One region of the Shewanella psychrophila genome, then DNA from elsewhere that is predicted to be linked to it. Evidence: predicted binding sites of a transcription regulator. Region 1 holds the regulator's gene; each other region holds the start of a gene.
The links. Region 1 encodes sigma-54, which starts transcription at its own class of promoters, with help from an activator protein. Its sites were predicted from a motif close to GTTGGCACGNNNNTNGNNT; they were not measured.
Positions count from the first base shown of each region.

Region 2: a site for sigma-54 is predicted at 4,720-4,738, ahead of sps_RS07010 (YccF domain-containing protein). Genes of this name have one in related genera too.
Region 3: a site for sigma-54 is predicted at 5,904-5,922, ahead of sps_RS26885 (DUF4097 family beta strand repeat-containing protein). Genes of this name have one in related genera too.

Region 1 is NZ_CP014782.1:5,850,214-5,861,115, forward strand. Features, by position in the region: gene sps_RS25600 (KpsF/GutQ family sugar-phosphate isomerase) at 1-467, shown strand, start outside; gene kdsC (3-deoxy-manno-octulosonate-8-phosphatase KdsC) at 469-1,026, shown strand; gene lptC (LPS export ABC transporter periplasmic protein LptC) at 1,023-1,580, shown strand; partial or broken gene lptA (lipopolysaccharide transport periplasmic protein LptA) at 1,691-2,233, shown strand; gene lptB (LPS export ABC transporter ATP-binding protein) at 2,338-3,069, shown strand; gene sps_RS25625 (RNA polymerase factor sigma-54) at 3,221-4,699, shown strand; gene hpf (ribosome hibernation promoting factor) at 4,918-5,205, shown strand; gene ptsN (PTS IIA-like nitrogen regulatory protein PtsN) at 5,208-5,651, shown strand; gene rapZ (RNase adapter RapZ) at 5,648-6,496, shown strand; gene sps_RS25645 (HPr family phosphocarrier protein) at 6,489-6,764, shown strand; gene mgtE (magnesium transporter) at 6,870-8,231, shown strand; gene sps_RS25655 (YiaD family glycine zipper/OmpA-like lipoprotein) at 8,333-9,001, opposite strand; gene sps_RS25660 (response regulator transcription factor) at 9,273-9,980, shown strand; gene sps_RS25665 (sensor histidine kinase) at 9,967-10,902, shown strand, end outside.
Region 2 is NZ_CP014782.1:1,564,649-1,575,550, forward strand. Features, by position in the region: gene sps_RS06995 (chemotaxis protein CheV) at 1-924, opposite strand, end outside; gene sps_RS07000 (mechanosensitive ion channel family protein) at 1,085-2,698, opposite strand; gene sps_RS28035 (hypothetical protein) at 3,187-3,360, shown strand; gene sps_RS07005 (pyridoxal-phosphate dependent enzyme) at 3,632-4,573, opposite strand; gene sps_RS07010 (YccF domain-containing protein) at 4,788-5,195, shown strand; gene sps_RS07015 (substrate-binding periplasmic protein) at 5,265-5,996, opposite strand; gene sps_RS07020 (PGPGW domain-containing protein) at 6,228-6,458, shown strand; gene sps_RS07025 (cytochrome-c peroxidase) at 6,709-7,698, shown strand; gene sps_RS07030 (DUF6508 domain-containing protein) at 7,896-8,252, opposite strand; gene sps_RS07035 (LysR family transcriptional regulator) at 8,870-9,763, opposite strand; gene hppD (4-hydroxyphenylpyruvate dioxygenase) at 9,982-10,902, shown strand, end outside.
Region 3 is NZ_CP014782.1:6,139,582-6,150,483, reverse strand. Features, by position in the region: FMN riboswitch at 1-61, opposite strand, end outside; gene sps_RS26905 (S9 family peptidase) at 372-2,492, shown strand; gene sps_RS26900 (GIY-YIG nuclease family protein) at 2,578-2,841, shown strand; gene sps_RS26895 (phosphatase PAP2 family protein) at 3,248-3,925, shown strand; gene sps_RS26890 (phosphatase PAP2 family protein) at 4,094-4,906, shown strand; gene sps_RS26885 (DUF4097 family beta strand repeat-containing protein) at 5,055-5,810, opposite strand; gene sps_RS26880 (class I SAM-dependent methyltransferase) at 6,103-6,897, shown strand; gene sps_RS26875 (ABC transporter substrate-binding protein) at 7,147-8,022, shown strand; gene sps_RS26870 (M14 family metallopeptidase) at 8,082-9,929, opposite strand; gene sps_RS26865 (hypothetical protein) at 10,401-10,739, shown strand; gene sps_RS26860 (phosphoenolpyruvate carboxykinase) at 10,848-10,902, opposite strand, start outside.

The sequences.
Region 1 (10,902 bases):
CTGTCGCACTGCTACAGGCGAGAGGCTTTACCAAGGATGATTTCGCCCTGTCACACCCAGGTGGTATGTTAGGTCGAAAATTGCTGCTTAAAGTCAGTGATGTTATGCATAAAGGTGCTGATTTGCCGCTGGTTAAGCATAATATCTGCATCACAGATGCCCTCTATGAAATTTCTAAGAAAGGTCTGGGCATGACCGCGGTTATCGATGATGCCAATAAGCTAGTGGGTATTTTTACCGACGGCGATCTTCGCCGAGTCATAGACGCTCAGGTCAATCTGAGAAAAACATCTATATCTGATGTGATGAGTAAAGGCTGTGTCACCATATCAGAGGGCATATTGGCCGCCGAAGCACTAAAAGTAATGGATGAGAAAGATATCAATGGTCTCATCATCATAGATGATAACAACACACCTATAGGTGCATTAAACATGCTCGATATGGTTAAGGCCGGGGTAATATAAAATGAATGAATTCCATCAAAGTTTTTATGGTCCTGTAGAAGACAAGATTTGGCAGAAGGCTAAGCAGATAAAACTCCTGATCTGTGATGTAGACGGCGTATTTTCAGATGGTCTGGTCTACATGAGTAATGCTGGCGAAGAGCTCAAGACCTTCCATACCCGAGACGGATACGGGGTTAGATCTCTGCTCACCAGCGATATCCCTGTCGCGATTATCACCGGACGTAAATCCCAGATAGTTGAAGACCGTATGACAGCATTGGGAATTAAACATATCTACCAAGGTGTCGACAACAAGTTAATGCCATATCAAGAGCTCCTCTCTCTTTATGATGTGACCCCCGACCAGGTGGCTTATATAGGTGATGATATGGTTGACCTCCCCGTCATGAAAGAGGTAGGGCTTTCAGTCTGTGTCGCCGATGGTCACCCTTATGTTAAACAAGCTGCAGACTTTGTCACTAGCATCAGAGGTGGACATGGTGCCTTACGTGAATTAACGGATCTCCTACTCCTCAGCCAAGAGAAATTCGATACCGCTCAGGGTATGAGTATATGAATAGAGTGACTCTGGCCATCATAGCTTTCTTCGGAACGGCCTTGTTGCTGTATTGGCAAGTACAATCCAAGAAGAGCGATGAAGAGGTGGCTATCGATGTCAGCTTAAGACCAGATTATATTGCCGATAACCTACGCAGTGTCGAATATAATAAGCAAGGATTAGTCAACAGCCGAGTCACAGCAACCCATATGGAGCACTTTGATGAGGCCAACATGACCTATTTCACTCAGCCCATATACCTGGTTTATCCCGACGGAGGTCAAGCAAAATGGCGCCTTCAATCGACAATGGGAACACTCAATAAGAAATCAGGTAAAGTCGTTCTCGAGAACAATGTTATTATCGATTCAATAAGCCCAGAAGAACCGATCCAAACCATGAAAACCAGTTATCTGGAGCTAGATCTCCATACCATGATCATGACCTCAGATCGTGAAGTCTACATCACAGGAGATGATTTTCTTATCCAGGGCGTAGGTTTGTTCGGTGATCTTAATGCTCAAAAAGTACAATTATTGAGTAAGGTTAAAGGCATATACGAGGTCAATTAGCCTGTTTTGTACTAGCCCAAGGCCATATTTTAGAAAAACAGACCCAGACTAACAATTCCAACGCTCGATATGCGTTGTGCATAAGACAAGTAAGACATTTGAAGGACGATATGAACAAACATAACTTAATCATCGCAGCGCTACTGTGTATCACAAGTTTTAGTGGCGTTACAAAGCAAGATGATCTCATGCAAGAAGTTAAGATCTCGGCCTCGAGTCAAGAAGCCGATATTAAAAATAATCAGATGATCTTTCATGGTCCAGTGGAAGTCACGCAAGGATCGATCAAGATCTTGGCCGACGAACTCAGAGCCTCCTCTAAAGAAGATGGCGGCGGAAAAACACTTGTCGCCATAGGTGAGCCTGCGACTTACACCCAGATAATGGAAGATGGACGTCCAGCTTCTGCCAGTGCCAAAGAAATTAGATACGAGCTATCGAGCAGAACTTTAACCTTGGTAGGCAATGCCATGCTAGAGCAAGATGGTAGCCGAGTGACAGGTAATATGATTCGCTACAACATAGCTGAGCAGCAGTTGATAGCAGAAAGTACAGGCAAGGATAGGGTCATCACCATTATTCAACCGGAAAACTATCAGGATACTAGTCAAGATAAGGCGAAAGAACCCGCCACTGAGCCACTGCCGACTCAACTACCTGAAATCAAGCAAGATGAAGATAACATTCAAGCCAAGGGGCAAGAAGAAAATACTGACGTAATTCCAACTCAGCTACCTATCATCGAGCAGGAAAAACAATGAGCCAGATGACGCTAAAGGCAGTCAATCTTGCCAAGAGTTATAAAAATAGAGCCGTGGTCCAAGATGTCAGCATCACAGTGGAAACTGGGCAGATCGTCGGTCTTTTAGGCCCAAATGGTGCGGGAAAAACGACTACTTTCTACATGGTTGTAGGCTTAGTGCAAAGTGATAAGGGTAGGATCTTGATCGATGATGACGATTTGACCTTAGATCCAATGCACTTGAGGGCAAGAAAGGGCATTGGCTATCTTCCTCAAGAAGCGAGCATATTTAGAAAGTTATCGGTTCGAGATAACATTATGGCTGTCCTGCAGACTCGTTCAGACATAGATAACAATGCCCGAGAGGAACAACTCGAGAATCTTCTGGAAGAATTTAATATTACCCACATCCGAGACAGCCAAGGCATGGCGCTCTCAGGTGGTGAACGCCGACGCGTCGAGATAGCCAGGGCCTTAGCCGCTAATCCTAAGTTTATTCTCCTAGATGAGCCCTTCGCAGGTGTGGATCCGATCTCAGTTATCGACATTAAAAAAATTATCCTGCAGCTTAAAAGTCGCGGCTTAGGTGTACTGATCACCGACCATAATGTGCGTGAAACCTTAGACGTCTGTGAACGTGCTTATATCGTCAGCCACGGAAATTTAATCGCTGAAGGTACACCTGCCGAAATCTTAGACAATCAGCAAGTACGAGCTGTGTACTTAGGTGAACAATTCAAGCTATAGTTAATCATGAGGCTCATTCTTAGCGCATCAAGAAATGAGCTATTATCGACACTCGGCTGACTCAGCCTGAGGTCTAGGGGCTCAGAGAAACCCCAAACAAGTCAAAGCAGGCTTTCTCATTTTATAATTACAATGAAGGGAATAGCGGTAAATGAAAGCGTCACTCCAGCTTAAAATGGGTCAGCAGTTAACCATGACACCACAACTGCAGCAGGCTATACGTCTATTGCAACTATCGTCGCTGGAACTGCAACAAGAAATCCAACAAGCGTTAGACTCCAACCCCCTTCTCGAACTAGATGAAGAGCAAGTCGACCCCCCGGTCAATGGTGAAGACAAGACCACTGACACAGATGACTTTAGCGCCACAGCAGAGAGCGATGGCCCACTGGACAGTTCAGCGGTTGAAACCTCTGAGGCGTTAACCCAAGATTCAATGCCTGAAGAACTCCCAATGGACACGACCTGGGATGAAGTCTACACGGCGTCTCCCAATTCGAGTTCCGGCGCAATGCGCGATGACGATATGCCCTTCCAAGGTGAGACTAGCGAAGGTTTGTATGAACATCTCGAATGGCAGAAAAATCTCACACCGTTTTCAGACAACGATCTCGCCATAGCGACGGCCATCATAGACGCCATAGATGAGAGAGGCTATCTCACTCAGAGTGTTGATGACATCCTCGAAGCCATGGGTGATCCTGAAATTGAGCAAGATGAAATAGAGGCCGTACTTAAGCGCATCCAGCACTTCGATCCCATTGGAGTTGCAGCAAGGGACCTCAGTGAATGCCTAATCATTCAGCTAGCACAATATGCCGATACAACCCCACACATAGATAACGCTAGGCTACTTATAAAAGACCACCTGGATCTGATCGCCGGCCGTGATTTCCGCCTGTTAATGCGTAAGACCAAGCTCAAGGAAGATGATCTCAAACAAGCCATTGAGTTAATCCAGACACTTAATCCCCGTCCCGGATTGGCAATTACCCCAGGAAAAGATGAATATGTCATCCCTGATGTCACTGTGACCAAGAAGAAAGGTCGCTGGGTAGTTGAGTTAAATCCAGACAATATGCCGAAGATCAATGTCAATCAACACTATGCTTCCATGGCTAAAAGCACTAAAAATCAGGCTGATGGTCAATTTATTCGAGGGCATCTACAAGAGGCAAAGTGGTTTATTAAGAGCCTTGAGAGCCGCAACGACACTTTACTGAAAGTCTCGAACTGTATCGTTAAATTCCAGCAAGGCTTCTTCGAGTATGGTGAAGAAGCCATGAAACCTATGGTATTAAACGATATAGCCGAAGCCGTTGAGATGCATGAATCCACCATTTCCCGGGTCACCACACAAAAATATATGCACACCCCTAGGGGTATATTTGAGCTGAAATATTTTTTCTCCAGCCATGTGGGGACCGATGATGGCGGAGAGTGTTCATCTACCGCTATTCGTGCTTTCATAAAGAAATTGGTCGCAGCCGAAAACCAGCAGAAGCCACTCAGCGACAGTAAGATGGCCTTGCTATTAGCGGAGCAGGGAATTAAGGTCGCCAGACGCACCATAGCTAAGTATCGTGAAGCCATGTTGATTCCACCATCGAATCAACGTAAGAGTTTGTAGAAAAAGGAAATAAGGTCATACCTAACTAACAGTTCTAGTTTAGTGACTGACCTGATTAGCTCTCATGTTGTGAGCTAATCACCAGAAGCGGCCTGTAGTCGATAATAGTTAGGCTCAACTCCTGGTATAACAGGGAATTATGTTGTGAGTTAAATCCCTAAAGATTTACCTAAAATCAACCTAAGAGTGAAACAATCGGAAACTGGAGGAGTATTTCTATGCAAATAAACCTAACTGGACACCATATAGAGATCACTAAATCGCTAAGACATTATGTCGAAGAAAAGTTCACTAAGCTTGAACGACATTTCGATCAGATCAATAATGTGCACGTTATTTTAAATGTTCAGAAAATGCAGCAAAAAGCCGAAGCTAAACTCCACCTTGCTGGTGGTGAGGTTTTCGCTATGTCAGAGAATGCTGACATGTATGCCGCTATCGACTCCCTGATTGATAAGCTCGACCGTCAGGTTATTAAACACAAAGAGAAGCTAACAAAGCATTAATAATGGAATTAAGCACCATTCTGCAGCCGGAGTGTACTACTTGCGCCACTCCGGGCAGTAAGAAAAAGGTACTGGAACTCATCAGCGATCTTGCCGCTGTCCAGTATCCAACCCTATCCTCACAAGAGATTTTTGAAAGTCTTTTGGCGAGAGAGAAAATGGGAAGCACAGGTATAGGTAATGGTATTGCGATTCCTCATGGTAGGCTAAGCAATATAAGTCAGCCGGTTGCGGTATTAATCAAGTGTGAAGAGCCTATCTCCTTCGACGCTATTGATAAACAACCTGTGGACATACTATTTGCACTTTTAGTACCTGCGGATCAATGTGAGCAGCACCTGAGTACTCTGTCATCCATGGCCGAAAAACTCAATAACAAGCTTATAGTGAAACAGTTACGAAAAACTCAAGATGAGTCAGAACTCTATCAGGTAATAACACAATGAAATTGGTGATGGTATCCGGTCGTTCCGGTTCGGGAAAATCTGTCGTACTCAGGGTCTTAGAAGATCTAGGTTACTACTGTGTCGATAATCTTCCTCTCCCCCTGATGGATACCTTGCTCGAACAACTCAAGGGCAGTACAGATCTCGTTGCCATTAGTGTCGACGTGCGTAATATGCCAGAGCAAGATAAAGAGCTGGAGAAGCAACTTGCTAACCTGCCAGAAGGTACAGAATTACTCAGTTTCTTCTTAAACTCCAGCGATGAAGTGCTTCTGAAGCGTTACAGTGAAACCCGAAGATTACACCCTCTATCCCGCACTAAAACTTCTCTTAAAGAGGCGATAGAGCATGAAAGAGAACTGCTTGAACCCGTCTCTAAGATGGTCGATCATTACATAGATACATCAAACCTGAATATCTATGATCTGAGTGACAAAATCCGTGAAATTCTCTTAGGCAGTGTCGATAAAGAGCTAGTGATCAATTTCGAGTCTTTTGGCTTCAAATATGGGATGCCAACCGAGGCCGACTTTATGTTTGACGTTCGGTTCTTACCAAACCCGCATTGGGAACCTGAACTAAGACCCATGACAGGATTAGATGAGCCAGTGCAACTATTTTTGAGCCAACAACCCACAGTCAATAAGTTTATCTGGCAAATAGAAAACTTACTTGCGACTTGGTTACCTCATCTGGAAAGAAACAACCGTAGTTACCTTACCATCGCCATAGGCTGTACTGGTGGTCAACATAGATCTGTTTATGTCACTGAACAATTAGCTAGGCTATTTGGTAACAGTAAGCATAAAATTCAGGCGCGTCATCGTGAATTGGACAATGACTAAATTGGAACGCCAAGTCACCATATGCAATAAACTAGGTCTCCATGCCAGAGCCGCAACCAAACTCGCCATCTTAGCTTCCGAGTTTGACGCTGAGATAACCATAGTGCAGGGAGAGAAGAAAGCCTCAGCTGCCAGCGTATTAGGCTTATTGATGCTAGAAACTGGCATGGGAAAAACCATCACGCTACAAGGTGAAGGTCAAGATGCCGATGCCGCACTAGATGCAATATGTGCATTAGTGGATGCCAAGTTTGATGAAGCAAGTTAACCTAACCCTTTAATCTACTCACACTGTAATCGTCCTTTCTTTTATAAATTAGCTAGTTAAGCCTAGTCTAAAACAAACCGTAAAATCATCAAAGGAGGGTCAACTATGCCGATAGAAGTACTAGACAGTGAAACAACAGATCAACGTCTAAATCAGCTCACCCAGGCCCTTGGTAATGGTATGTTTGTCCATGTCAGAAACATGCTCCATGATATGGCAGCGCCGGATGTGGCCTTTATTTTAGAATCATCTCCACCAAGAACGCGTCAGGTGTTGTGGCAACTAATCGATCTTGATCATACCGGAGAGATCTTAGATGAGTTAGGTGAGGAGCTAAAAGATAGCCTCATCAAGCAGATGACACCTGAACGAGTCGCGAAAGCTGCGGAAGGCATGGATACCGACGATCTCGCTTATATCCTACGTAGCTTACCAGACAGTGTCTTCAATAAAGTCCTCCAGTCCATGAGCAGTCAAGATAGGACAAGAGTGGAGCAGGCTCTATCCTACCCGGATGACACCGCTGGCAGTATCATGAATACCGATACAGTTACCCTTCGACCCGACGTTAACATAGATGTGATTCTGCGTTACCTTAGAATTAGGGGCAAGTTACCGGAAGCGACTGACACCTTCTATGTCGTCGATAAACGTGACAGTTTACTCGGTGGCGTCAGAATTTCAGATTTACTCACCTGTAACCCAGACGCTTCTGTCAGAGAGATTATGGTCTCAGATCTTGAGGGCATTCCAGTTGGAATGAATGACAGCGAAGTGGCGCAATTATTTGAACGCCACGATTGGATCTCGGCTCCCGTGATCGGTGAGGATAATCAGCTATTGGGCAGAATAACCATCGATGATGTCGTCGATATCATTAGGGAGGATGCCGAGCACTCCATGATGGGCATGGCGGGTATGGATGAAGATAGCGATACCTTTGGCCCGGTTTTAAAGAGTACTCTCCAGCGCTCTCTATGGCTGACTATCAACCTATTTGCCGCCCTCTTGGCTGCGTCTGTCAGTAATATGTTCGAAGGCACGCTGGAACAATTTGCCACCATCGCGATTCTGATGACCATAGTGCCTAGCATGGGAGGTGTCGCCGGTAATCAGACTTTAGCCTTAGTGATTCGAGGGATTGCACTGGGTCAGATAGGACAGAGTAACTCTCGATGGCTGATAGGCAAGGAGCTAGCAATCGGCTTCATCAATGGCTTGTTATGGTCTGTACTGGTATTCGCGGCCGTATGGCTCTGGAAGGGTGATATCGCCTTAGGTGCACTCATAGGCGGAGCCATGCTTATTAATATGACTGTTGCAGGTTTTGCCGGTGCCAGTATCCCATTACTGCTTAAAAAGATGAATATCGACCCTGCGCTCGCTGGCGGCATGGTACTAACAACTGTCACAGATGTGATTGGTTTATTCGCCTTCCTCGGGCTGGCCACCTTCTTTTTACTCTAATTATACTTTTATTCTTTAGCGGACAAAATGTTCAAAATTAAGGCTTAAGAAGAAAAAGGCTTCCCTTGGGAAGCCTTTTTAGGAACTGTAGTAAACAGAAATTAACTTTGAGGCAGTGGACTTAAGATAATCTCCACACGGCGGTTTTGCGATCTGCCTTCTGCGGTAGTATTACTAGCGATTGGTCTCGCCTCCCCTATACCTTCCGACTTCACTCTGGCATATTCCACTTTCTGAGCTACAAGATAATTACCCACTTCGATGGCACGAATTTTCGAAAGACGCAGATTATATGACTCAGAACCTGAACTGTCCGTATAACCCAATACGTTGAGTTGAGTCTGATCATACTCTTTTGCCACTAAGGCCACGCTATTAAGCACGTTTTTAGCCCCAGGGTTAAGATGAACCTCATCGACTCCAAAGGTAACTTCATTAGGCATATTCAACACAATATTGTCACCAGAGCGAGTCACACTCACACCCGTAGACTGAAGCTGCTTTCTTAATTCGGCTTCTTGGGTATCCATGTAATAACCGATACCGCCACCCAATGCCGCACCGGAGGCAGCACCGATCAGGGCGCCCTTGCCACGATCACTCTTACTAGAAGATGCTACTCCAATAGCTGCGCCCGCAATCGCGCCGATTAAAGCACCATTGGTCGCTTTGGCGTTTTGGCCTTCGTTAGTATAAGGATTTGTCGTCTGGCAACCTGCAACTAAAATACTAGTAGCAAGAACAGCGACACTGAGTACTGACTTATTCATTTTTTTTATCACAAAGAACTCCAAAATATCCTGATAAATTGACACTCAAGATATACAACAGGGTAAATACCGTTTACATTTTGTAAATCGAATGATGCTCAGTATATAAATTCCCTATGAATAAACAAATACTCATAGGTTAACTGTTCACTATTTGAGCTTAACATTTGTTCATGATGCGCCTAATGCATCGACTTGTTACCAAGTCGACATTTTTTACACGCTTACATGAGATAATTCTCGGCTCTAAGAGAACAATAGGTAAGGTAGCGTGAGGTCAAAACTATTAATCGTTGAAGATAATCAAGATGTCGCAGGTATTCTTGCCGACTATTTTGAAGTGCAGGGAACAGAAGTCGATTTCGCTACCAATGGCGAACTCGGGTTTAAGCTTGCCCTCGAATCCAATTTCGACGCCATCATATTGGATTTAATGCTGCCTAAGATGGATGGCCTCAGTGTCGCTAAAGAACTCAGAAAGCAGGGCTGCACCACACCGATCCTCATGTTAACCGCACTCGATGATAAACAAGATATGCTCAACGGATTCGAATCAGGGGCTGACGACTATCTAGCCAAACCTTTCGACTTAGATGTACTCAATGCCCGAGTGAAAGCATTAATTAAACGACAGCAAGGAAGGGTCGCCTTAGGCATACTACAATACGGCAACCTCGAGCTAAACACGGCAGAACATCAAGTCTATCGCAACGGAACTAAGCTTATTCTGACCCCCGCATGCTATCAAATATTACAATTATTGATGAAACGTGCGCCGAATGTGGTCAAACGTGAAGAGCTTATCGAGGAATTATGGGGTGATATGCCACCAAGTAGTGACATATTGCGTAGCCATATGTACCAACTCCGCAATCAATTAGATAAGCCATTTTCCGAGTCAATGCTGGTCACGGTGCCAAAAATAGGCTTTAAGCTTCAACAAGAAACATCAATTAACAAAACTGATGAAAACCTCTAAAGCACTTAGCTCCACGGCCCAGAGCTTAACGAAGAAATTAAGCCTCTATTTCAATGCTATCGCTCTGCTTATCGGCATATTAGTTTTTGCTCTTAGTCAGGCGGGACTCTACTGGCTAGAAGATGAGATAAACAAGCGCAATTTACAACAGACAGCAGATTTTGCCATCGACCGATTTCAGCAAGGGGCAAGTTCTCCTCTCACCATAGGCCCTAATATTTTAGCCTATGATTCTACCGAGTCATTGCCTAAGCAATTCCAACAGCTCTCCCAATACCCCATGGGATACAATGATGAAATCACCGATGAGATAGCTCACGACCTCTTTTTCTATCACGCTAGCTTCGATTTCGAAGGTGACACTAAGCCCCTCTTCTTAACTATGGAGGCAGAAACAGTCGAGCTCAGCTCTGATGAATGGCGATATATCAACTTCGCCTCTCTCGCCATCATGATACTTCTCTACCTGGCATTCGACTTCGCCATATCAAAATTATCGAAACGCTTGGTACAGCCGGTCAATCAACTCAGTCAACAGCTTAAATCCGCCCAAAGAGAAACGAACTTCTCAGTCCCCGAGGGGTCGGCATTAGAGTTTACAGAGCTGTCTAATAGCCTCAACAAATATCGCAACCAAAATGAAATCCTGATAAAACAAGAGCAGTCTTTCGCCAAATATGCCAGCCATGAGTTGAGAACCCCTTTAACCGTTATTCAGGGAGCGACTAAGCTGCTCGATAAGAGTGCAGATCCTGAATTTCAACTTAGACAGAGAGACAGAATTGCTAAGGCTGCGACCGATATGCAACACACAATTGAAGCCCTGTTAAGTCTGGTCAAACAGGAGCAAACCAGAGAGAATTCCACCAGTAGAAAATTGACCGAAAAAGAGATAAAGCTGATCTTAGAGGAGGTCTCCCCT
Region 2 (10,902 bases), 2.1 Mb from region 1:
TAGCCTCTGCTGCACCACATCGACTAACAAGTCAGGCTGAAACTTAGAGATGAAACGATCACATCCGACCTTCTCTACCATGGCCTTATTAAAGCTACCACTTAATGAAGTGTTCAATGTGATATAGAGATCATTCATTCGCTTATCGCTACGGATTTCATGGGTTAACTTATAACCATCCATCTCAGGCATTTCCGCATCGGTGATCAACATTAAAATCTCATCCTGCACAGATTTACCTTCATCACACCAACGCTGTAGCGTCCTCAGAGCCTGTAATCCATCTGAGACTTCTAAGATCTCAATACCTAATGGTTCCAGCGTTTCTTTTATCTGTCTTCGCGCCGTTGAAGAATCATCGGCAATTAAAATCTTACGCCCCTGCATCTCATTAACCAGTGTCTCATCGAGTACACCTTCAGACAAAGTGATGTCGTAATGAATAATCTCTGCCAGCACCTTTTCCACATCGATAATAGAAACGAGTTGGCCCACGCCATCAATTTCTATGCGAGTGATCGCCGTTAAATAGTTATGACTGCCTGCTGTTTTAGGTGGAGGTAAGATATCTCCCCAAGTCATATTGACGATATGCTCGACTTTACCCACCTTGAAACCCTGAACACTGCGATTGTATTCAGTGATAATCATATTTGCTTCATGATCGCCTGTGATGGATTTATAGCCAATAGCACCACGAAGATCGATCACCGGAATGGAAGTTCCACGAATATTGGCCACACCGCTGATATGGGGGTGGCTACCCGGAACTGCACTCAATTGAGGCAGTTTAACCACCTCTTTCACTTTAAACACATTTATGGCAAAAAGCTGAGTGGCATTGATTCGAAACAATAACAATTCAAGCCGGTTTTCTCCTACAAGCTTCGTGCGTTGGTCAACCGAGTCGAGTACTTTTGCCATTATGCTGCTCTCAAAATAAAAAATCTCAAAATAAAGGAACAAAAATAATAAAGGACATCCCGATAATATTTTTCTTAATTATAGACTTTATCGCTCTCTTCGAACTGATAGAAATCAAGTTAATCTCAAAATAATAACTTATGTTCGAGATTAATTATGCCTATAATTTTGCCGCTATAGGAGCTACAGGAATGATGCGTGACCCATGATTCACCACAATATCCATGATGCCGAGATGCAACTCTTCCGCTACCAGTTGATAGGTCGGAAAACTGGTGGTCCCCACATAAGCAAACACGTTAACTTGCAAACCGTGTAAACCAAACCCTTGAAACGTTACCCGCAGTGGACTCTCATCCACCTCTTTATGGTGCTCAAGCATAGCCGTGATATCGGCGATAATGCCTTTCAACTGCTCGGAAGAGGTCTCATAATCCAATCTGATATCGGCCTTGAAGCGGATTTTCTCACGCTCGGAAATATTTTCTATCTCCATCTCAGCTAATTTTGCATTGGGCACATGGATCAAAGTTCTGTCTAAGGTTCTTATCTGAGTACACCTTAAACCAATCTGCTCCACTGTCCCTTTAATAGCACCAAACTGACAAAGCTGACCCACCCGAATCGGAGCTGCTGAGTATAAGGTAATTGTACCGATGAAGTTTTCTATGGATTGTTTAGAAGCCAAGGCTATGGCGACGCCACCGATCCCCATTCCCGCCAGAATGGCACTGGCACTGAACCCCAAATGTTCTAACCATACAAGGCCTGCAAGGGCAACAAAGATAACTCTAACAAAATTAGTTAAGGGTCCTAACAGAGAAGCCCCTTGTTGGTTGTCTTGTGCAAGCCAACGCCGTTTAAGACTCGCTTGAAAAATACCTAACGAAGACCAGACTAACCATACGACAGCGATAAACAACAAAAAACCAGTGTTAACCATCTCCAGCGCCATGGCTGAAATACTACTGTGAGCCATCCAAGCTCTGTCTAACAGCACAGCGATAAAGAAACGTAATGGCCCGGCAACGATATAGCCTAACTCCTCTTTAAGCGCATAATTACTTTTCAAAATTATGAATTTAATTATCCAGGTAATTGGGATAACAACGATAAAAGCGGCAACCAGGTACACTAAGAGTAAAGTTAGCTCCCAAAGATTCACTTTGAACAAACGCCCTTCAGGTATGTTATCAACAAACCACTCCACCACAGGCCCGTAGCCTAACTGCTCATAAAGCGATGGGATCTTGGCCACGGTGGCATTAGATATCTTCCAAATTGAGCCCTGTTTCCCAGGAACACGCTGTAATAATAAGGAGACTTCACTACTTTCAAGCTTTATTCGCCCAAAAGCATCTCTGTAGGCCGGCAACATATCATTGTCTTTACCACGGGGAGAGTCATTGATCTGATCGAGATCGACCCAGACATTGCGGTCAATAATCGCTTGAAGCTTTGAGGCATATTCAGCCCCCTTATCTTTCACCATTCCCTCAGGAAGATAACGAAGATCTAAGTATTTCGCTGCCAAGACGTAATCTTGTTCATAGGCCGCTTGGGTAAATCCTTCCAGCGTCCCCCTAGGAGTATCGCGTTTGAATTCATCCTTATACTGATACTTTTGATGCACAGAAAGTGAAGCCGCGTCAGCTTGTTCATTTGACGCACCTTTGAGCACTCCCACCATGCTTGGCACGCCTGCAGCATTGGCATTTGAAAATAAAATAAGTGAACATAAGAAAAGAAGGAAAAAACGATTACTCAAACGCATACTTACCGACCATCAGCTAACAAAACACCCACAAATTCTATCACTTATTATCATAAACAACAGTTTTACAACTTAATTATATCGACAACGAAAAAGCGGATAATAATGTTAGAAGAGTATTGACAAGTCCATGTTCGTCGATATAATGACCGTTAGATTTGAGACACCTTTATTTAATTTTCTTTGTTAGTCCGACTCCATATCGTCACTGCCTCGCAAAAATATTATATCTCCGGTTCAACTACTCAACTATAGTCATCTAGCTGTCATACATCTGTGTTTAACTCGAAGCCAATCGGTTTAGTGGTTATCTCACAGATTACAAATATTAACATTTATTGATAACTAGTTTACTTGATTAAACCGTCGAAGGTGGGTAATCTCAAAGCGAACTTAATGCTCATCTTTTGCTAATTGCTAAGGATTTTATTATTAAATACAAACTGCTACCGATTAATGCTAGCAGTAAAACATAAGGAGTATGACCTATGTCGTACAATGTAAATGGTCACCAGATCACAGTTAATTTTCCAGTAGATTCTATTTCAGTTAATAAATCTTCTATCGCTTTCACCGATAGCCAAGGAAAAAACCGACAGACTTTCTCAAAGCGCACCGAAGCGTTAAAATTTATGAACTGGCTATTATCTGGCAGTAAATAAATTTAAGTTAGCTCTCGTCAAACCTCTCACTAGGCTGCTAGTTAGAGTTAGTTAAAACAATCAACAGATGCTAATCGATACACTCCTCTCACTGGTATCGAATGTTTCCCCGCTAATAACAGGAAACAGATAGGACCGGCACCATAAGTCGGCTATTAAGCAATAAAGCAACCTCCTACCTTTGGTTCAGGCTGTATCACTTTCACAGATACTTAGCCTGACCAAACGGTAAATACACTCCTCCACTTACTCTCTTCCCCAATACTCACTTTTAGTTCGAACAATTAACCATTTCATCACCGTATTTTCTCGTGTATCTCGGCAACATAGTTTCATTACCTAATAATCCCCCTTGATGAAGGTACAAGATAGGCACATCTTCTGCGCTCAAGTTTAGATAGTGCTCCAGTGCCAGCCAACCCAGAGGGTCATAAAGTAACTCAAAAGCGATACCGCTGAGTGAGAGCGTTTTCCACATCTCATAAAACTCAGGGTACAACTTCCCGAAGTGATATTTTTTTTCAAGAGTCACAATCTCAGGATGATGTTTGGGATTGTCAGACAGCTCGGTAAATTGCTGAGTTAAGTAAGCACTTCCCCCAACCGCAGCGCAGGTAAGTACCCGAATACTTATCCCCTGCTCAACAAAGTACTTATTAATATATAGAGCTGTTGTGCCGGTACCCGACGGCAGGAAAACGACAAGATGATGTAATTCATTCTCATCTGCCCACTGCACTATTTCCTCAGCCAGTTTAGATACCCCGAACTCGGCATACTCACAGCGCCCTCCTTCAGGCACAAAAACCACATTTGCCTCATGGGGCTGCACGACTTCTTGTATATAGGTATATGTGTCCCGTCCTTCGCTATTATCCAGAGTGTCTAGTGATATGACACGTGCACCATTAGCTAATGCCGCGCCGTAGTTACCGCTGGGATTTTTTTTGATGTGAGAAGCGATGTGATCCACATAAAACTCTAAACTCCACCCCTTAAGTTTAGCTAGCGCCGACATAGAATAAAGTGAGTTTGCCTGGGGTGAGCCATAGCCGATGAGCTTACATACTCCCGGAAAATCATGCTCGAGGAAATAGGCAAATTTTCGCGCCTTATTACCCGAAAATTCGGGGTGGAGCAGATCATCTCGCTTCACAAAAATGTCTCTGTTAAACATCTCTATGGTATCGACAGGGGTGTGGCTTAACTTCATTTCAAGACAATAAACTGGAATAGACAGAGAGTGATGTTACCACCGGATACACCTTACAATCGACTAAAAGAACTAAAAGCTGATTAATCTCACTAACTTCCGCCCCACCACCACCGACAAGCAATTGAAACTAAAGGGTTTAAACAATTGGCACGGTACCTGCTTAATAGCATTAAGAATAAACATAAAAGACGCAGTTCCACTGGAGGCCTAAATGGCAGTATTACGGTTAATTTTTAACATAGCTTGGTTTGTGCTTGGCGGCTTCATCATGGGGTTAGCATGGTGGCTAGCTGGCCTACTTTGCTTCATCAGTATCATAGGGATCCCATTCGGACGCGCCTGTTTTGTCATAGGTGAAATGACATTTTGGCCATTCGGTCAAGAACAGATGAATAGAAGACATCTCTCAGGGCAAGAAGATATGGGAACAGGCGCTTTTGGCACAGTAGGTAACATTATCTGGTTCTTATTATTCGGGATCTGGCTCGCCATCGGACATATCACACATGCCTTAGCCTGTTTTGTAACGATTATTGGTATCCCTTTTGGCATTCAACATCTCAAGCTGGCCATGTTAAGCCTAACCCCAATCGGCCAAAGTGTCGTGTCGAAAGCCTAAAGTGATCATTAGGTAACGGTATACAGGTGGCTTAATCAAAGCGTTAAGCCATCGTGAAAGGTTTTGCCATTATTGACTAGCCGCCGTAACAGAAGCCATATAATCATCTAAAATAGATTTAGCATCTATTCTGGTTAAACCATGATTAACAATACTTCGCCACTTGTGGCCATCTGGCGTGTTTTTAAAGGCAACATAGAGTTGCTTCTCTTCGAGCAGCTTTTGATTCATCTGTAACTTATCGGCTAATGGCTTCAAATCTTCTCTCGCCAATATAAACCTGAGGACATGAACATCAATCACGGCGCCATCAACACGACCCGTTGCCACCTTCTTGATATTATGTTCATCAGAACTGACGACTTCTACAGGTTGAGCCCCCTGCTTAATCATAATATCCAGATCGGCAGTATTCACATAATCCCTGACCACACCTAATGTATACTCATTTAGATTGATAAGCTTTGGCCAGCGAATAGGATTAACTTGTCTCTCTACCAGGCCCAATGGGCTTACACCTAGTGATTCAGAAAAAATAAAAGCCTGTGTCGGATAAGAGTATTCGGGCAGGTATCCAAGATACATAGAATCATCCCGGCTAGCCAGCCTCACAGCTCGGCTCCATGGATAAAAATCGACCAAGAGTTCATGACCCATGGCATTGAGAGCTGCTCGAGTAATAGCAATCAATGCCCCTTGATCGACCAGAGTTTTTCCGGAATAAGGTGGCCAATGTAAAGACGTCAGCTTAAGGGTATCAGCTTTAGCGGACGAGCTTATCAATAGGGTTAAAAGTAACACAAACCTCAATCCGCACTTCACTGATGAGTGACTCAACCCAGAAAACGCCAATATAATTCTTAATCGGTTAATGAAGTTATCCTATCTAAAATTGATTTTACATAAGTATAGACAGTTTATACTTGCTGGTTATCCGGTATTCTAGTCAGCCTTTGTTACAATTGTCGACTAGCATGTATGGCCTTAATAATGAGACATTGGCTAACATATTATGATTAAGTAGGAACAGTTATGATCCGTAAAGTGCTTATCTCCATTATCGGAGGATTACTGACACTCGCCGGAATCGCTCTGTTGGCGCTGCCCGGTCCCGCTTGGCTTCTATTGCCAATAGGGCTTGCCATCTTAAGTCTGGAATACCCTTGGGCAAAGATTTGGCTGCGAAAGAGTCAGCGCCAGTTTTCAGCTTCAGCAGCTTGGCTAGATAGAAAGATCTTATTGAGAAAGATGAAGCGCTCATAGCAATTCTTAACCTCCTATCCCCTGAGACACTTAGAGCGCAAACATGGATCACAAACATAATCAGAACGTGACCTGAATGACCCTCCCTGCCTGAATCCCTAATGAGTATCTGAGATCTGCTTCACGATTACTTAATCCAAACATACGATAGACTCAATCTAAACAAAGTGTTACCCCATTTATTTGTGAAATATTAAGATGACCCCATTAAGTACCCACACAAAAAACAAGTATTAATGTGAGGTCAAGTATGAAGCGATTTTCTTCTGTTTCTCTCGCGATTATCACAATATTCAGCACAGCTGCCATGGCTCAGGAACCTATCGAGATTATTGAACCCGCAAAAATCACTGCACCGGAAAAAGTTGAATTAGGTAAGATGCTCTTTTTCGAACCAAGACTCTCCAAATCAGGCTTTATCTCATGTAACTCATGCCACAACCTGTCATTAGGTGGTGTCGATGCACTACCCACATCCATAGGTCACAACTGGCAAGAAGGTCCAATTAATTCGCCAACCGTACTCAATGCAGAATACGGTTTAGCCCAATTCTGGGATGGGCGAGCCAAAGATCTGAAAGAACAAGCAGGCGGTCCAATAGCTAACCCGGGGGAAATGGGATTTACCCATGAACTCGCCGTTACAACAGTCAACTCAATGCCTGATTATCAAGCCAGATTCGCAGCTATTTATGGCAAAGACTCAGTGAATATCGAAAATATTACCGATGCTATTGCTGAATTTGAAAAAACCTTGGTGACACCGAATAGCCCGTTTGACCAGTTCCTTAAAGGCGACAAATCAGCAATCAGTGCACAAGCAAAGTCAGGTTATCAACTGTTTAAAGACAAAGGTTGTACTAGCTGTCACAACGGACCAGCTGTTGGTGGCACCATGTATATGAAGATGGGCTTGGTCAAACCTTTCCACACCGATAACCCAGCTAAGGGGCGTATTGCTGTAACAGGTAATTCAGCAGATAAGTTTGTATTTAAGGTACCGACACTTAGAAATATCGAGTTAACCTATCCCTACTTCCATGACGGCGCAACTTGGACACTGGAAGAAGCTGTGAATACCATGGCAGATATTCAGCTCGGCCAGCAACTGTCAGAGACTGAAGTCAAAGAGATGGTTGCTTTCCTTAAGTCACTCACCGGCGATCAACCACAGATAGTTTTACCTATCTTACCGCCATCGAATGCGAACACACCGAGACCAGTACCATTTGGGGGCTAGACCAATCGGTAAAAGCTTCGGATACAAGAACGCCAGCTTAATGCTGGCGTTCTTGTATCCGGAACATTTATGCAAGCTTGCCATGGAAGGCTTGAAACTTGCTTTATGTCTGGCTTCTCTTAAATAAAGAGTATGCGCTCTTACTTACTATAAGAAGCTCATAAATAAACTAACGAGCTCTAGCCGTCTATCGGCGACTAGCAGGCAAGTTGCATAGAAACATTATTATAACGTTCTAGGATTGCAAGCAAGACACCTTGACGCCTCATATTATCCATTACGCCCGGGCTAAAGCGTTCGAGACGCGTCATGGCCGTGAGCAATAGCTGGCAATCATGCAAGCTAGCATCGGCAATGTACTCGGGCCTGTCAACTAAATGGCTATTTTGATACCAATCATCCCAGTTAAAGTCTGACAATAACAAGTGACTCTTGGCAAGATCATCCGTAAATTCCTGTATTTTACATACAGAGATGGGTTTATCACCACAGGCTAAAATACTCACATACTTAGCATAAAGATTCGATGTCTGATGGCTAAATGACTGTTTCATCTGATACCTCCTATCAACGGGGATAGAGTGAAGTGAATAACAGATAAACCTGTAAAACCACTTTATACATATGCTCGCTGAAATTGCTATTTCGACTTCTCAATAATCGACTTTCTCTAGTAAAGAATGTCTGCATATGTCGTACCACTCATTTAATATCCACATCATAGGATAAATCAACTGAACCTAAGCTTAACGGTATGCTATATCTTAAATATCGGCAGCTAAACAGATTTACTTTATAGATAAACAGGATATGGCAGGCTGCTATACACTCTTCAGATGGCTGAGAGACCTACCTTCCTCATTTGAGAGCTTACAGCTAAACATAATACCCTTTGGTTCTGATTCCTAATATGCAATGCCGCCATTGCCGATTGGTTATAGACAAGCCATGAATAACCAATATGCTATAAATAGGTAAGTCCAGCTCGAAAGTTTTAGCCAGCAGTGTAGCCAGAGCCTTAGATGAACTTCGGGATATTTATAAACATTTTTGTAAAGGTAGCTTTGGTTTCAAGAATTGGTTTCGGTAATTGGTTTTTGCACCGTCCACGCCCCATTTGATGCAAACGCTAAAAATGAGAAGAAAGATAAGAGTGAAAAGCACCACAAGATTAAAGCTCTGCACGATCGAACTCTTCCATAATGAGCTCAGTAAACAGACGTCCCGCCTTACCCAATGGACGCTCCATGGTCGACACTAGCTTAGGTGTGAAGCTGTGACGGCTACCACCACTAAATTCCACCTCTACTAGATCCCCACGCTTGAGTTCATCATGGATAAGAAAGTCAGGCATCCAACCAAAACCCAGACCCATCTCTAAGGCATTCTTCTTCATGATGAACCCCGACAGATAAAATACCTTATCACCACCAAATTGAAGCTCATCCTGATAGTTTATCTCGGGAGAGGAGTCCTCGATAGTGAGTTCAACATGCCTTTGCAACTCAAATAACGAGATGTTCTCTTCCACAGCCAAGGGATGGCTTGCCGCTACCACTAATATACTGGTGATGTCCGGCAGGGACTGAGGTCGATAATTGGGGCCAGTTCGATAGTCTTTCACAAGCATCAGATCGGCATTATCCCGCTCAAACCTATCTTGTACGCCTCCCAAAAACTCCATATTTAGCTGTATTTTGGTCGGGATCTGATGAGCGGCCATGCGTTTTAGTGCCTTCATGATCGGCTCCATCGGCAAGGCGCCGTCAATCACCAACTCTAATTTTGGCTCCCAGCCCTCACTGAACCTGCTCGCTAAATGTTCAATGTTTGCAAGGTACTGCAACAGTCTCTGGCCTTCGGCAAGTATAACTTTACCTTCTGGAGTTAATTCAGCTCGGTACTGCTCCCGACAAAAAAGATTTACACCTAAGTGTTGCTCTAGCTTCTTGACCTGATAGCTAACCGCAGACTGAGCCTTATGCAAACGCTCTGCAGCCTTAGCAAAGCTGCCTTCTTCGACCAAAACCTCAAGCACTTTAAATGCATCAACATCTATACGCATACATGCCTCATTAGTGTAAACATTAACATACCATCTAATTTATAGATTAACTCACGCCAATTATTATTCTTTTTTTTGTTCATCCTAGCAACTAAATTGATATTAAGATCACAATTAAAGTGAAACTGGCGTCTGGATCAAAACAAAAAGACATCACTTCGCCAAGTAGATAAAAAGCACATATCAAGGTGCATGAAAAATTGAACGAGGATAGAACAATGGCAAGCGAACAAAATCCACTGGGTTTATTGGGCATAGAATTCACTGAATTTTCCACCCCAGATCTTGAATTCATGCATAAAGTATTTATCGATTTCGGTTTCTCAAAACTGAAAAAGAGCAAGAACAAAGATATCAGTTACTACAAGCAAAATGACATCAACTTCCTGCTGAACAACGAGCGAAGTGGTTTCTCAGCCGAGTTTGCTAAGAGTCACGGTCCTGCTATCTGTTCTATGGGCTGGCGTGTAGAAGATGCACAGTTTGCCTTCGACGGTGCGGTAGCACGCGGTGCTAAGCCTGCCGATGATGCTAACAAAGATCATCCTTATCCGGCTATTTATGGCATAGGTGACAGCTTAATTTACTTTATCGACATTTTTGGCGAAGAGAAGAATATCTACCAAGATGATTTCGTCGATCTTGAAGAGCAAGTTATCACTCAGGAAAAAGGCTTTATCGAAGTCGATCATCTCACCAACAATGTCTACCAAGGCACTATGGAGTTCTGGTCTAACTTCTATAAAGATATCTTTGGTTTCACCGAAGTGCGCTATTTCGATATTAAAGGGGCTCAAACGGCCTTGATCTCTTACGCCCTACGCTCACCGGATGGAAGCTTCTGTATTCCTATCAACGAAGGTAAAGGCAGCGACAAGAATCAGATCGATGAATACCTGAAAGAGTATGATGGCCCAGGCGTACAACATCTGGCATTCAGAAGCCGTGATATCGTTGCTTCTCTCGATGCAATGGAAGGCTCATCGATTCAGACATTAGACATTATCCCTGAATACTACGATACCATCTTCGATAAGCTGCCTCAGGTCACCGAAGACAGAGCACGTATCAAGCATCATCAGATATTGATCGACGGCGATGACGATGGCTACCTGCTACAGATTTTCACTAAAAATCTG
Region 3 (10,902 bases), 290 kb from region 1:
TGAAATTGAATCAAGTACTATCACCGCCGGTGGGGAGTTGCACCCCGCCCTGAGAATTTACTCGTACGTCATCTTATGGGAGGACTCAATAATAGGTCCTGTACCAGCAAGATTTAAGCTGTCGAGCGCGAGTATGGTGCGCTTCTTTTAGGCAAATGACAAGTGCAAGGGTAAGCCCAAGGCCTTTACCTGAGGCGGTATCCTCTTTAGAATCGTAATTTTTAAGTGCTCATTGAAGTCATCAATTACCAAGGATGTGTAAGATGCCTAGATACCGCCGATCCTTTTCGGATTTCAGATTAAATTTACTATTTGTGCCCTTGATACTGAGCCTATCGCTCGGCTGCGCAGATACTTTGAGAGAAACATCTATGAAACATGCCGATAATCTTCTTCCTCCGGTTGCCAAGAAAGTACCATTTGAATTGAATCTACATGGAGTTAAGAGGGTCGATGACTATTATTGGCTCAGGGATGACTCGAGAAAAAGTCCTCAAATACTGGCGCATTTAGAGGCGGAAAACCGCTACAAAACGGCTCAATTTTCTCCCTATGAGCCGCTGCAGAAGACCTTGTTCGACGAATTGATCGGCCGACTGGATAAAGACGAATCTAGTGTCCCTTATAAGTGGCATAGCCATTGGTATTCGAGGCGTTATCAGCAGGGATTCGAGTACCCCGTAATTGTTCGTAGTCGTGGCGAAATAGAGACTCAAACTAGTCATGGACTAACATCGTCGGCAGACTCTCAGCTTCATCATCATGAGCAGGTTTTACTCGATGTGAATGTGCGTGCCAATGGTCATGACTTTTATGGCTTAGGTGGTGTGTCCATCAGTTATGACGAGTCTAAGTTGGCATTCGGTGAAGATACCCTCAGTAGGCGCATGTACAAGATATTTTTCAAAGACATCGAGAGTGGAGCCTTACTCGATGATGTATTGGACGGCACAGATGGTGGGGCAGTGTGGGCAAACGACAATCAACATGTGTTCTACATCAAGAAAGATCAGCAAACCTTACTGGGAAACCAGGTTTTTCGTCATAAGCTAGGTACCGAGCAGTCGCAAGATGTGCTGGTGTATGAGGAGCAAGACGATACCTATTACATTTCATTGGGAAAAAGCTTAGATGAGACTCGTATCCTACTGTTTCATGAGAGCACCATCACCAGTGAGGTATCTATGCTCGAAGCAGATAAGCCGTTAACTCAGTTTAAGCCTTTGTTAGCCAGAGAAGAGGGTCATGAGTACTCAGTATCTAAGTTGGGTGACGAGTACTACATCTTAACTAATTGGCAGGCAGAAAATTTCAGGTTGATGAAAGCCAATGAAAGCCAGATTTCAGATAAGAGCCAGTGGCAACAAGTTATAGCGGCGGCTGCCGATACGCGTATCGAAGATATTTTGCTATTAAAAGATTATCTGATTGTGCAAACCCGCGCTCAGGGTGTAAGCCAAATAGAAGTTCGCCCCTTCGGCGAGCAAGCACCCTACCTGCTAGCGTTTAATGATCCTGCCTATGTTGCTGGGCTGGATATTAATGCCAGTCAGCTAAGCAATAAGCTGCGTATCTATTATTCTAGTCCTACTACGCCTGAGTCTATTTATGAATATGACTTGAGTAAACCTATGGACAGGCGCTTGTTGAAGCAAGAGAAGGTACTGGGGGACTTCGATAGCGAACGCTACCAAGCCGAGCGATTGTTTATTACGGCCCGTGACGGGGCTAAGGTGCCTGTGACTCTGGTGTATCGTAAAGATAAGTTCACCAAAGACGGTACTAATCCTCTGTATCAATATGGCTATGGCGCCTATGGGCATACGGTCGATCCTGACTTTGATAGTTCGGCGATAAGTCTGTTAGATCGTGGTGTCGTTTATGCCATAGCTCATGTCAGAGGCGGGGAGATGCTGGGCCGCCCTTGGTACGATTCTGGTCGTATGTTGAATAAGCAACACAGCTTCGATGATTTTGTCGATGTCACTAAAGCATTGGTCGCTCAAGGATACGGAGATAGCAAGAAGGTGCTAGCCGCCGGTGGAAGTGCTGGTGGTTTATTGATGGGAGGGGTGATTAATCAGGCGCCGGAACTGTATTTCGCCGTTGCGGCCCATGTGCCCTTCGTAGATATAGTCACTACTATGCTCGATGAGTCCATTCCATTAACCACCAATGAATATGATGAGTGGGGTAATCCCAATGAGAAGGTTTATTTCGATTATATGCTGAGTTATTCACCCTATGATCAAATGACCAGACAGGCCTATCCACACCTCTTGGTTACCACGGGATTACATGACTCTCAGGTGCAATATTTTGAGCCTGCAAAATGGGTGGCTAAGTTGAGGGATTATAAGACAGACGATAATAAGTTGCTGTTTCATATCGATATGGAAGCGGGCCATGGTGGTAAAAGTGGCCGCTACCGCCGTTATCAAGATACGGCACAGGAATACGCCTTCTTCCTTGGTTTATTAGGATTAAACTAGGTTATAGGTAAAGCACAATAGAGTAATGGCTCCTACCGTGAACATGTGGGAGGAGTCAAACAAGCTTAGGTATTAAGGAGTTACTGTGACTGAGTCTATTTGGAAGTTATATATGATCCGTTGTGGCAATGGTCACCTCTATACCGGTGTGACTACAGATATAGAACGCCGCTTAAAGGAGCATCAAGGAGGGGGAGTTAAGGCGGCTAAGTTCCTTAGAGGTAAGGGGCCTCTCTCTTTGGCGTATTCTGAAAATGTCGGCAATCGCTCTGAAGCGTTAAAGCGTGAGATTGCTGTTAAAAAATTATCCAGGCAACGAAAGTTACTTATGATTGCTGCTAACTCCTGATTATTGAAGCCATGTCATTTCTGACAGCTCTTTTACCGCTAGTCCAGCGGGTTTTGAGACTTATTTTGTCATTTATAGGTAATTAATCTGGCAAATTATGTGTAGATTGGTTACTTATTCGTTACCAGTTTTTGCTATTTTTTTATAGTCAGGCTTGAATCTCAGTCCATTCACCAACAAGCACAAATTTTTCACACCCTAAGAGTTAATTTGCCCCCATGAGTCTTAATGGGTGTATACCTTGCCTACATTTAAACAACTAAATACACAAACACATGAAAGAGTAGATGGGAAAAGGAATAGCCTGGCTAATAGTTTTTTCACTATCTTTTTCATCTTATTTATCCTGCATTTGCTCACCTTAAATCAAGCTAGCAATTATTTGATATTTAATGGCATCAATGGGATGAGCGCCTACATGCCGGATTGGATCTTGGCATTGGTTTCTGATTTTGGTAATGGAATCACCTTGGGGGCAGTGATCTTATGTTATCTGGTCAAGCGTCCCGAATTGATCTGTAGGGTGCTTCTTGCAGCCTTGTTAAGCCTGATCGTTGTTCCTTTGCTTAAACAGTACTTCGATGCGCCAAGACCTGCTGTGATATTGGAACATTTAAACGTGATCGGAGAGACTAGATACAAGCACAGTTTTCCTTCCGGACATAGCGCCACGGCATTTCTCTTTGCAGGTTTAATTTATCTATCAAGCCAAAAGGTATTTCTCAGAATTAGCCTGATTTTCATGGCGGCATTGGTAGGGGTATCAAGGATCTTGGTAGGGGCACATTGGCCAGCAGATGTTGTAATGGGGGCCATTGTGGGTCTTAGCTGCGCCTATGCAGCGAGTCATATATGTCCTTTAATCCGACTCACGTTTAGGAAGCGCCTATTAGCTTATCTGCTCTTAGTTCTGGCTCTGGTGTCCAGTGAATTGCATACGGGTTATGATTTTTCTGAAATTTCCATCGTGCAGTATGTGAGGTGGGGGCTGCTAATGCTAAGTATTATTGCCGTATTAGGGTTTGCGAAGAGGGAGCTTATGGCTGGGGTAATGGCAAAGCGTCAAAGGTTAACTTCACAATAGTCGAAATCTGAGAGTTACCTTAGCTTGGATGTTCGTGATGCCATAATCGTGATCCCGATAGCAGAGTACAGATGTGCCAATGAAATAAATTTCGGACTTACTAGCGGATTCACGGAAATTTCACGTTTGAGTCGTATGATGAATTCGATGAAAAAATCGGAGTCCGCTATGAACAAGATAATTTCTTCACGAGGCAGATGGAGCTTACAATCTCGTGAAATGACAGGATATGGATTTCAATTTCTGCTACTTACTTTATTTGTCGTTCACATACTTACGCTTAATGATGCAACTAACTTATCTCTATTTCAGAGCATTAATACTATGGGGGCTCTAGTACCTACTTGGGTCGTCAGTGCTATAACCGATCTTGGTAATGGGACGACTCTAAGTGTAATTGTACTCTGTTATCTGATCAAGCGTCCCGATCTCACTTTGAGAGTGGTGGTTGCTGCCATACTTTCATTATTGATGGTTCCTCTTATTAAAGATTATTTCGCGGCGCCCAGACCCGCAGTGATCTTGGATTACTTAAATATTATAGGAGAGACCCGACATACCAATAGTTTTCCCTCGGGTCATACTGCGACGGCGTTTTTGTTTGCAGTAACTATTTTTCTGGTAAGCAAGTGCAATAAAATTAAGCTGGGTTTGATCGCTGTCGCCGCTCTTGTTGGTGTTTCACGCGTTATGGTTGGTGCACATTGGCCTACAGATGTTGTTATGGGAGCTATCGTCGGGGCTTTGTGTGCTTATGGGGCGTTATTGCTTGCGCCTCTGGTGAATCTTACCGATAAACTAAGATTTCGAAGTTACTTAGTGCTGTTAGTGGTTATCTTGCTCTGTGAGTTAGATAAGGGCATTGATGCCGATGAACTTTGGCAAGTGAGCATGCTCAGATGGATCTGGTTTAGTGTGTGCGCTGGATTGATTTGGCAGTTTTGGAAGCGGAGTCATCGAGTCACTAAGCTAGAAGGCTAGCCCAAGTTTAGTGATAGTCTTGAGTTTAGCTGGAATATATTTGTGTTAATGGGGTGGGCAGCGACTCATAAAATAACTAAAGTCGCTGCGCCGGGAAGTTGGTTCAGCTTTCTATTGCTAGAGCTATGACAAGGGCTATTACTAAGAGTTAGTGCATACTGACCTGACCGTCGATCTTATCGAAACTTAAGTCACCAGAACCGGCTTCGAGAATAGTGAGCCCCTTAGCATTGACCACTTCAATACCTCCGGATCCGTCTTCTATGGTGACCTTGCCCTGAATATCTGTTACCGACATACCACCGGAACCATCTGTAATACTGACATCACCATTTACCTTACTGATATCAATCGAACCAGAACCATCATCAAGCTCGATATCACCCTGCACGTTCGACAGAATTATAGAGCCAGATCCATCTTGAATATTTAGATTTCTGCCACCTTGGATTTCTATGCTACCGGAACCGTCTTCAAGTTTAATATTGGCATCTATACCAGAGAGTTTGATGCTGCCTGAGCCATCATCGATATCTAGTTTCATGTTAGCCGGAACCTTGATAACAAGATCTATGTAAGGAGAGTTTCCTGAGCCGAATCGTGGGCCAAACTCGGCAATCAGATAGGCGGTGTCTCCTTTTTGAGTTAGCGACAAATCTGGTTCCATCTCTTCATAGGTGTAGATGTCAGCTTCGAGTGTGATATCTGTGATCCCATCGACTCCTATTATCTCTAATGAACCAGCTCCGGTGTTGGCGACCATAGCGTTGAGTTCACTTGCATCGATTTGCAGCATCTGCTGACTGTGTTCAAGAGGTTCCATGCTGGCGCCATTAACGTTAATAATGCATCCGGATAAGGATAGGGCGAATATTGAAGCGAGTGCGGTTGGGCGAATTGTCATGTATTTATTCCTTTAAATTAATCTAGTGAGAGCCAAAATTTAAGTTTAATTCTTGTGCGCTCGAAGTCATTACAGTTTTTATTATCTTTAACTAAGCAGTGTTTATGCCAATATGAAAACTCTATGTTTTTAAAGACTATTAACGGTTTTGTTGGAGAGTGTTTGTGGAGATGTTAACCTCTATGCTCAATCAATGAGTTTATAGACCTATCATGTGGTGAATTCCATCACTGCTTTTAACCTAATAAACCGAGTCATTTATTATGGGTAGAAGAGAAATAAGAGAGAAGCAATGGATTACTTAGCAATCAATAAAACTGCTTGGAATAAGCGTACTCACACTCATGTGGCTTCAAAGTTTTATGATGTAGAAGGTTTCCTATCGGGTAAGTGTGCCTTGAAAGAGATTGAGCTTGATGAGCTAGAAGTGAAAGGTAAGAGCCTTCTCCATCTTCAATGCCACTTCGGATTAGATACCTTGTCTTGGGCCAGAAAGGGCGCCGAAGTGACAGGTATCGATCTCTCGTCTACGGCAATCGAAAAGGCTCGGGAACTGACATCGCAGGCAGGTCTAGAAGCCGAATTTATCTGTACCGACGTATATAGCACGGCAGAGAAGGTATCTAAGCAGTACGATATTGTATTTACGTCTTATGGGGTCCTATGTTGGTTGCCAGATCTCGATTTATGGGCCCAAGTCGTCCGGGATTGCCTCAAGTCTGGCGGTCAATTTTATATGGTTGAGTTTCATCCCTTAGAGGCCTTGTTCGATGGCTATAGTTATTTTGCGCAAGCTGAGCCGGATGTTGATGAAGAGGGCACCTATACAGAGAATTGCTCAGGTGACAAATACACCTTGATCACTTGGCCCCATTCTATCTCAGATATTCTGAATGCCTTGCTTCGCGCTGGGCTTACACTCGAGCACTACAATGAGTTTGATTTTAGTCCCTATAACTGTTTCGAGGGCCTAGCCGAAGAAGTACATACTCAGGCTTCAGGTGAACGAGTATTAAGATATGTTATGGAGCATAAACAACAACGTGTGCCCCTGAGCTATTCAATTTCGTCTAAGAAACCTAGCTAAGATCATCCTATGTGGCTCTTTGCATCTTACTAAGCGATTCGAAGATATGGTTTCAGCAGATATGCAGGCAAATGTGAAATACTAATCCTTAACTGATTAACTCTGCTAAAGACGCTCACTGAGCGTCTTTTTTGTTTGTCTAAAGACTGTATTACACAGCTTGCCACTAGCAAAATAGTCAGCTAGTTTAACTAGTGTAAGCTTAGATATATCTAATCTAAACGTATCACTATTCTCACAAAGGTGATTATGCGAGCCTTGGCATTTCTGGTGTTTATCATTTCTCTTAGTATTGCAGCCACCCATCTTGCGGCGGCTCCTATCGTTATTCAACCTAAGCAGTCTGAAGATGATGCTAGCTATGGGTATTATGTCGATCTCATCACTCTTATTTTAGAACTGACCCGAGAGGAGTATGGGCAAGCCGAATTGGTCGAGTCTGAGTCCGTTTTCACCCAGAACAGAGCTTTCAGTGCACTTAAGCAAGGAGAGTTAGATCTTTTTTGGGCTGGAACCAGCCAAGATAGAGAAGACACGTATCGTGCTATACGAGTCCCCCTAATGGGAGGCTTATTGGGGGTGAGGGTTCCAGTGATTAGGGCTGCAAAGTACCAGATGTTTCTGCAGATAGGTACATCGGGTCAATTAAAGGCTCTCACTGCGTGCCAGGGGGATCAGTGGCCGGATTCAGATATTTTAGAGAGTAATGGTTATCGGGTGGAGCGAGTCACTAAGTTCGCGCTCATGTATAGCATGCTCAAGCAGGGGCGGTGCGATTATTTCCCGCGAGGGATCACAGAGGTTTACGCGGAGCTTGAGGGGGAAGATAAAGAAGACTTGATCGCTTACGACAAGATATTGCTCAGCTATCCATTTCCCATGTATATCTTCGTTAATAAAGACAAGGAAACTCTGGCTCAGCGGTTAGAGTTGGGTCTGCTCTCTTTAGTTGAGCAAGGTAAGCTAACTGTATTTATGCAGTACCATCCGGTCACCAAAAATATATTTCCTCTGGAAAAATATTCAGGTTCAAAAACGTTTCGTCTTACAAATACCAACTTGCCCGAGTCGACGCCCCTTAGGGATGAGTCACTCTGGCTGAAAATCAAAACCAGCCGAGATTAATCTGTTGCCCGACTGGTTTGTGTTGGTATTAGCTACTGGTATTGGTACTCGTCATAGCGCTACTTCTGCCTCAATACCGGATACTTTTGGTATTGATCATCATAGTAAGGGCTTCTCTTATAGAACCACCGCAGGCGTGCCTTAGGATCTGCCGCGAATTCCTCGTCTTTCAGAGCCTTGTCGAATGCTAGCTGTAACTTAGGATCATCCTTGAGCATCTGAGTCGCCAGTGGCTCTACGGCATAGTTTTCGATATATTCTGTGCGAGTGAAGATAGGATTAAAAAATCCCCACTGCAGTAAGGAATCTGGTGATTGAGGCTCGAGTAGTAAGATAGCCAGGTCGCCCAAGGGCTGGTGGGTATCGATTTTTACCGTGCCGCTAGCTAGCTCAGTTTCGACAGACTCGAGTCTTACTTCTGCTTCCACCATCTGCCTGCCTTCATAATCCTTGCTTCTGAACTTAGGCTCGCTCAGCTCGTATCGTTGCAGTTTTATCTCTGTAGGTTGGTGGAGTCTGGTCATACGGATACCGTGAATTTGTAAGCGCTCGATCACTTCTGTCCACTGTGGGGGAATATAGTAAGCACTGGGTCGAGTCACGCTGATGTCTGGCACGGTATCGCCAACCACAGGCAGGTTAGGGTAAAGCTTAGGCACTCCGGTCCAGCGGACTATATCATTACCACTGATTACACTTTTTTCCATGCGATATTCAATGCCCTTAAAATCCCAACCTTGTTTCTGCTGTGCCTCTTTCCAGGTGAGTGTCACTCGAGGTGGATAGCGGAACTTATCCTGTTTAATGGCCGACTTTAACTTAGTGGCCTGCATGCCTAACGTTTTCAAGGTGGCCTCAAGCATCACGTAAGTCCCCAAAACTCGTTGCTTATAAGGTTTAAGGCTGTGGTTTTCTATCAAGATAGTCGGCAGGTGTCTGGCATCGCCATAACCATTGGAATAACGAGGACTAGCGTTCCACAGTGACATGCCTTTAGTGATATCAGTGTTGTCTATGGCAAAGATTAAAGGACCCGGTATATGTCCCTGGCTAGTGAGCGCCGACTCGATGGCGGGGCGATAGATTTTCTCGAGCCAAGCATAACTTGCTGGGCTGAGCCCTTGAGGTAGGTTATAGCCGAATGTCATATCATATTGATAGTCGATGCCATCGGTCACATGTACATCGATATAAAGATTGGGTTGCCATTCATTGATAGCATGTAACATATGCTGCATCTCTAAGGTATCGGCTTTGGCATAATCTCGGTTTAAGTTGAGGTTATTCGCCGTTGTACGCCAGCCCATATTTATTGGACCGCGCTGATTGACGCGATTATATTGGGTTGAACGTTCATGACCGTCGACACTGAAAATAGGTACAAATAGTAGGTTTGCCTTATCGAGCAAATCTCCTTTTCCCCCCAGAACCAGATCACGAAGTAGCATCATACCCGCATCTTTACCGTCGATTTCGCCTGAGTGAATGCCCGCTTGAACCAGCACACTGGGCTTATTGTTCTCGGCTAATGCTTCTGGAGTTTCGGCGCCCTCAGCCGAGGCAACAATCATCCAGATATCACGCCCTTGGGGACTCTTACCTAAACTGACTTTTTTTAACTTGTCTGTTTGGGCAATAAGCTTATCGAGCCAGATGAAAGTATCATCGTAATTTGGACTGGTCTTAAGGCCATTTTGTTCGAAAGGTGTCGCCCATTCATCGTCCGCACTGAGGAGCAGTGCTTCACTCTTACCATGCCACTCTATGCTTGGTGGCAGGATTTTATCGTTGATATAGGTATTAGCGATTTTGGGCTCTGCTAGCTGAGAAGCTGTTTCATCGTTAGCTATAGCGGAAGAACTCGCAAGGCTAACCAAGATGATGGCTGATAAGTGCTTGAAACGCATGTTAGGTACTCAATATTAGTCTTATTATTAGCCTGATATATTTCATTAAAATTGTAATGAGTACAAGGCCAAATCTTAAAGTTTTGGCTACTTTAAGTAGCCTTCTATAGTTAGACTTCGTCTAACAACTAACGTCTTGGTATTCCCTCTACACTCGGGCAAGGAGGACTGCTCGTTCTCATCAACATCCATGTTTAACAGCCAGTTGGGTAAAGTATATCTATATACAAGTGCCAGTTCAGCTTCCATACTTCTCGTTAATTAGCCATGGCTTTGCCATATTCACCATGCCTCGCTCAGAGGGCTCATTCTCATGATCTTCGTTCCACCTATGACGCCCTGTCAGTTTCACGCAATTTAAAGCTCCGCGGCAAACAACTATTAACAATCGTTCAGCTTGCTCCCAATCTGTTGATATAATTTGTATTCGTGCTATTTATACTAACAAGTTCCCTGTATGGAAGCCTGCAAATGCCACAAGATCAAGATGAAAATTTTAAGCGACTGACACGTATTGCCAAATTTTTGGTACCTACATTTATCTTACTTGGGGTTCTCGTATTCAGCTGGTTTGAACTCAGTAATCAGGTGCTCAATATTAACGTCGTGAATAAGAATCTAGAATGGAGCCAAGGTTGTTCTGCTGGTAATTGCTCGGGTGTGCCAACCTTCTATATTATTACCCCAGCGGAGAGCTTTATCACCACGGAAGCCATTTATGACCGAATAGAAATTGGGGAGAACTATGATGTCGAAACAGAAGGTTTTACCGACTTACTTGTCCATAGAAGAATCGATTATCTGTTTTAATTGAGGTTATAAGCATAAAAAATCCCAACTAAGCCAAGGCAAAAACTGGGATTATTGTCAGAACGGTTACTTCAACTATCAGATCATAAACGATCTAATCAAAGATCTTTATGCATTAGGTCCTGCATGCTTAATCGAATCAGGTACCTGGTATTTCTCAAAG